One region of the Alteromonas sp. MmMcT2-2 genome, then DNA from elsewhere that is predicted to be linked to it. Evidence: predicted binding sites of a transcription regulator. Region 1 holds the regulator's gene; the other holds the start of a gene.
What was found. The regulator LexA, encoded in region 1, represses DNA repair genes until DNA is damaged. The targets are predictions, from matches to a motif close to TACTGTATNNNNATACAGTA.

Region 1 (3,370 bases):
TCATGGTCATCATGTAGGTGACCACCATTTACTTGACCACTGTGAGGCGCAGAGGTATCTGGCGAAATAACTTCAGTTGCTTTGCTCATTGTCTGCTCCTAGTTTCCGTTTGCCACTGCGTTGACATCTTTGGCTTGAACCATATCGCCAGTTTTATTGCCCCAGGCATTTCGCTCGTAAGTGACTACGGCGGCAATTTCCTTAAGACTTAGCATTTTTCCAAACGCTTGCATGGCTGTTCCTGACTTTCCATGCAGCACGATGTCAATGTGACCTTGCTGATCTTCTAGTACCATCTTGCTGCCTTTTAATGCCGGGAACACGCCAGGTAAACCTTCACCATTTGGCATATGGCAAGCAGCGCACGTTGCGTTGTATACTCGCTCGCCCTCTTTCATCAGTTCATCCATAGACATATTCATAGAAAGTAGACGCTGCTCTTCTTCTTTTGCTTTACGAACAATCTCTTCTTGTTCGCCCATCCACTTTTCAAACTCGGCGGGTTCTTTAGCAATTACCACAACCGGCATATAGCCATGGTCTTTACCACAAAGCTCTGCGCACTGTCCGCGATAAATACCCGGCTCATTCACCTTGGCCCAAGACTCGTTAATAAAGCCGGGGTTGGCATCTTTTTTCACGGCAAAGTCAGGAACCCACCAAGAGTGGATAACGTCGTCAGAAGTAATAAGAAAGCGTACTTTTTTCCCAGTAGGAATAACCAAGGGACGGTCGACTTCCAGCAGGTAGTTATCTGTTTTCTGAAATTTGTTTTCTATTTGCTCGCGCTGAGTGGCGAGTAAAGAATAAAACTCTACATCGCTATCCATGTACTTGTAGTGCCATTTCCATTGAGAGCCTGTTACTAACACCGTCATGTCAGGCTCAGACGTGTCTTCCATAGCAATTAGAGTATTCGCTGCGGGTACCGCCATGAAAATAAGAATAAGGAAAGGAATAACGGTCCAAGCAATTTCGACCTTCACGTTTTCGTGAAAATTAGCTGGCTTGGCACCACGGGACTTTCTATGTAGATACATTGAGGCGAACATCACGCCAAAAACTACAACCGCGATACCTACACAAATGAAGAACATCAACATATGGAGGTCGTATACCTGCCCACTGATGTCGGTAGCACCGCGTCTCAAATTAAGCGAAGAGGCTTCTTCGCTTGCTTCTTGCGCAAAAAGCAAAGGGGAAAAAAGCAAAATTGGTATACTAGAACACCATTTTGCGAAAACGGTCGTTAGTTGTTTCACTCAGCACCTCCGTAATGGCGTGGTCAAAGACGCTGATTAATTTGCGCGATGCCCTACCAAATGGTTTGCGAACGATTGACCCATAACCTCAACTTGTAAAACAAATTTAGAGCCATTGTTATTATTTTGTTGATCTCTGTATAAGAATTGCGCAATAATGTCGTGCCGTCTAGTCTTTTCTATTAAAAATTTAACGAAGTGGTTAATTTTTAATCATTTACTAAAATGGTCGCGGGGGATTTCACGTGCAAAAAGAGAAAGCCATTGCTGTGGGATGCCCTTGGAATCAAACAGGCATTTTGAACACGGGGTTAAAGTAAATGCTCGACTAACTAGTTAAGAAATCAATAAGTAATCGATGACTCAATGTCGATTTCAAACAAAATTCAAAATAAAAAATGGAAAATACTTGAAGCATTCATAGAAAGAATAACGTGAGTAATGATAAAAATAAGCGCGCAGAAAACCAACAGGTTTGCTGGGCAGGATAAAACCTAAGTTGGCAGATTGAAGAAAAAAACAGGAACAAAAGACATAAAAAAAGCGGCTAACGCGCCGCTTTTATACAAACAAGCTAAAATACTACATCCAGTCAGCGTTTCTGATCACACCCACCGCAATGCCTTCTATCGCAAAATGTTCAGTCGCCAAATCAACTTTTATTGGTGCAAACTCATCATTCTCAGCATGAAGCAATACTTCACGCCCGCGTTTCTCTAGACGCTTTACGGTGACGTCTTCATCTACACGCGCCACAACCACCTGACCGTTGTGTACATCAGTGGTGCGATGAACAGCGAGAAGATCACCGTCTAAAATACCAATGTCTTTCATGCTCATACCGTTAACGCGTAGCAAAAAGTCGGCATGGGGTTGAAACAGTGCAGGATCGACTTTGTAGTGCGATTCAACATGCTCTTGCGCCAAGATCGGCTCACCGGCTGCAACACGCCCAATTAACGGTAGGCCTTCTTCTTCTTGTGCGTCGTTATCAAGAGGGATATTGAGCTTAATGCCACGAGACGTACCAGGCAAAATTTCAATCACGCCTTTACGCGCCAATGCTTTCAAATGTTCCTCTGCTGCATTAGCAGAACGAAAGCCAAGCTGACGGGCTATTTCCGCACGAGTAGGCGGCATTCCCGTTTCTAACATGGTTGTTTTAATAAGTTCTAAAACTTCGGTTTGTCGAGCTGTGAGTGGGCGCATAAAAGACCTGTCTGTTCATACAGTTCCTGTAAGTATATACACCTAAAACTAAATAACAAGCACTTGCCGCGTCTTTTGCGATCTGCAATAGCCTACGACAAGTGCTTTCTTCTTATTTTACGAGAAGAGCCATGTTCGGGTTACTAATTTGTAACTCCAGCTCCCCATCACTATTTTGACGTGTGCGCATGCCTTCAACATTATCGAGCCCAAGTCCAGGGCTTTGCCACACCACATTGCCTTTATTATCAATCTCAACCACGCGATATGCGATGCTGTCATAATAATTGTACGAATAGTCATTCTCGTTAGGCTGGTAGATAGCGAGAATCGACTGATTAGACGACTTAGTTGGAACAGCCGCTATATACTGAGGGTAGAATGACGGTGCTATAGCGTCTTTGAGTTCTAATGCATCGCTCGCCACGTCATAAACATTGATGGTGTTGTAGTTTCTATTTAAACACGCAAATTCAAGTTCGCTATCACTATCAAAATTTACCGTGAGCAATTGGTCACAATTGGTTTCCAATTCATTCAATCCAACAAATTCACCATCCTGCATTTTATAGAGCTTGAGCGAACTATAGCCCCCAACAGCAAAATAATGCACACCGTCTTTTTCAGAGGCAGCAAGCGCATTAATTGAAAAATCGTTAATGATTGAGTCGATAAGCACCTGATTCTCGATATCAAACGCTTTAAGTCGATTGTTCTCAATAATAACTGCATCGGCGTAACTGTCGTTATTTACGTCAATGGCTTCAATAAACGAAATTTCACTATTCTGATTATTGTTCAGTGTCCACTGAATAGCGTTATCTGTAAGTCTCACGACATTAAACGACGAACTATAATCCAGTGCCCCTATTAGTAACTCACCCACACCGTCATTGTTG
Region 2 (3,370 bases), on a different contig from region 1:
TTGGTGCAGCACGTGTGCTCGCTCGCTTTGACATTCACGTTGTCGGTGTAAACCGAGGAAATCTCGGCTTTTTAACTGATATCCACCCCGATGATATTGTTCAACAACTTGACCTTATCTTTAACGGTGAATGCGTAGTAGAAGAGCGCTTCTTACTTGAAGTAGAAGTTTATCGACACGAAAAGCTTAAAAGTAACAACTCTGCTGTAAACGAAGTGGTGCTTCACCACGGAAAAGTTGCCCATATGATGGAATTTGAAATTTACATCGATGAGCAATTTGTATTCAGTCAGCGCAGCGACGGATTAATAGTAGCCACACCTACAGGTTCAACGGCTTACTCTTTATCAGCGGGCGGCCCTATTATTATGCCCAAGCTAGATGCACTTACGTTGGTACCCATGTTTCCTCACACACTTAGCAGCCGTCCAATCGTTGTTGATGCTGACAGTCAGGTATCGATGAAAGTATCAAAGGTTAATAGTGACTCGCTACAAGTGAGTTGCGATAGCCATATTGTTCTGCCGGTGCTGCCTGGCGATGAAATTCGAATAAACAAAAGCGTAGACAAACTCCATCTTGTTCACCCTAGGGGCTACAGCTACTTCAATGTACTTCGTAAAAAGTTAGGTTGGGGTAGTAAGCTTTACTAACCTCCCTGCTCCATTTAGTTGATTCCATGTGCATTTATTACATAAGCCTGTAGCATTTTCTTGATTGCTACAGGCTTGAAAAATAAAGATTTTTTAATCTTCTCTAATTTCCTTAACGAAAACCAAGACTTATAGAAATATAAGTTTTCGGCATACCTGTTGCACCTATTACAACAAGTCGTCAGCACAAGGTCTTTGTTATTTGGCCTAAATGATGTTTCGCATCCCGCTGACTTATTTGCATTCAATAGGAGATATCATGAGTAACACCAATATCAAATTTACAGCCCCTGGAATGGATAACGATGCTGCTGCCAAAACAATCAAGGTATTGGATCAGCGATTGGTTGCACTATTAGATTTACAGTTAACGTTGAAGCACATTCATTGGAATGTAGTAGGACCAAATTTTATCGGTGTGCATGAGATGTTGGATCCGCAGGTAGATGCGGTACGCGAAATGACCGACACAATTGCAGAGCGAATTGCCACTTTAGGTGGCGTACCGAAAGGAACACCGAAAGCCATTGTTGAAGGTCGCAGCTGGAACGATTATGAGTTGGGTAAAGGTTTAGTACTTGACCACCTTAAGGCGCTGGATGCCGTATATGACGGTGTAAATGGTGACCACAGAAAAGCGTTAGAGCTTTTGGGTGAAATTGACCCAGTATCGGAAGATATGATCACCGGCCAACTTGCAGATTTAGAACAGTTCCAGTGGTTTGTGCGCGCGCACATTGAGTCTGGCAGCGGTGAGCTACAACAATAGAATACGTTCACTGTGTTTGCAGATTGTAATCCGAACTATCTGCAATAGATTAAAGTTGTAATGTTAAGGAGAGCTTCGGCTCTCCTTTTTAAGTTTTCCCTTCGCGGCGAATCCGAATTATCGGTTATTCATAACCCACCCTTAAAAGATCGAACCTATACAATTGATTTTACGAATATTATTATCGACGCCGGTTGTTTTTAAATAAATATTTTGCGACTTAACTTTACACAACACAAATACTGTATATATTATCAGTTACTGTATATATCATCATGTTCAACTTTTTTCGAGTGTGGTTATGTTAGCGCATCTTTCTATTTCTAATTTTGCTGTTGTAAAACAATTATCAGTTCAACTGGAAAACGGGTTGACTGCTATAACCGGTGAAACCGGTGCAGGTAAATCAATTGCTATTGATGCCTTAAGCTTGTGCTTAGGCGAGCGCGCCGACGCAAATGCGGTGCGAAAAGGTAGCGCAAAAGCGGAGATCATTGCTCACTTTTCTTTAAACGGCAATGTATTAGCTAAAGCCTTCCTCGATGAACATGAGCTCACCTCAGATGAAGATGAGAATAGCTGCTTTATTCGCAGAGTTATTTCAAAGGAAGGCCGTTCAAAAGCTTTTATCAACGGTATTCCCGCCTCACTTCAGCAGTTAAAAGGCTTAGGCCAGTTTTTGTTGGCCATTCACGGTCAAAATACTCACCTACAGTTGCTGAAAGAAGACCATCAAAGGGAATTAGTTGATGGTTACGCTAAGCACAACGACATATTAGTGCAAGTTAGAGAAACCTACTCTCTTTGGCGTGATAAGCAGCGCACGTTAAAGGCGCTTCAAGAACAAGCCCAGCAGCGCGAAGACAGAATTCAGCTGTTAACTTATCAGGTTCAAGAACTTGATGAATTCGCCATTGAAGAGGGTGAATTTGAAGAGTTAGAAATAGAGCACAAACGCCTGAGTAACGGGCAAAGTCTTTTAGAGCAAGCACAGACTAGCGTATACAATTTATATGAAAGCGATGAAGGCAACGCACTGTCAGTTATACAAAGCAGTATTGAACGTTTAGGCGAATTAGAGACGCACGACGCTAGTTTAACGCCAATCATTGCAATGCTTAATGATGCAGCAATTCAAGTAGAAGAAGCGGCAGGAGAGCTACGTAGCTACTGCGATCACTTAGAGATCGATCCACTTCGCTTACAGCAAGTTGAGGCGCGCTATGCGAAGGCGATGGAACTTGCCCGTAAACATACTGTGATGCCAGAAGGACTTTATCAGCATCACCAAGAGCTAGCCGCCGAATTCAATGCTTTATCGGAACAGGAAACACTGTTAGGTACTCTTGAAGGCGAAGTAGAAGAAGCACGTGCAACGTATTTAACCGCGACCAAAGCGCTTTCTGAGAGCAGGCAACGTGCTGCTGGTAAGCTAAGCGAAGATATTGAAGTGCAAATTCGCCAAATGAATATGCCCCACGCAAAAGTGGATATTCAGATTCAATACGACGAACTTAAGAAGCCGGTGAGCACAGGTCTAGATACCGTAGAATTTAAAGTGTCTACCAACCCTGGTCAAGATGCAGACAAATTAGAAAAAGTCGTATCAGGTGGTGAACTTTCTCGTATAGGACTGGCTATTCAGGTTATAGCAAGCGGCCATCACGCTACCCCTACTATGATTTTCGATGAAGTCGATACGGGCATTAGCGGCCCAACAGCATCAATCGTTGGCGGGCTTTTACGTAAATTAGGTAAACAATCGCAAGTAATGTGTGTTACCCATCTACCTCAAGTAGCGGCACAGGCACATAATCAATTGTTTGTTACCAAGCTTACCGACGGGGAAAGTACTGAAACCCAGATGTTGGCGCTGACTAAGCAAGACAGGATCGATGAGCTTGCAAGACTATTAGCCGGTGATAAAGTAACCAAATCGGCGCTAGCG

Region 2: recN (DNA repair protein RecN) is a predicted target of LexA. The motif match lies at 1,663-1,682, and genes of this name have one in related genera.

What each region holds. Positions count from the first base shown of each region.
Region 1 covers NZ_JAKRFA010000001.1:364,011-367,380, forward strand. Annotated here, with positions in the region: gene ctaD (cytochrome c oxidase subunit I) at 1-89, opposite strand, end outside; gene coxB (cytochrome c oxidase subunit II) at 99-1,262, opposite strand; gene lexA (transcriptional repressor LexA) at 1,845-2,471, opposite strand; gene MHM99_RS01555 (hypothetical protein) at 2,584-3,370, opposite strand, start outside.
Region 2 covers NZ_JAKRFA010000004.1:118,439-121,808, forward strand. Annotated here, with positions in the region: gene nadK (NAD(+) kinase) at 1-653, shown strand, start outside; gene dps (DNA starvation/stationary phase protection protein Dps) at 913-1,422, shown strand; gene recN (DNA repair protein RecN) at 1,724-3,370, shown strand, end outside.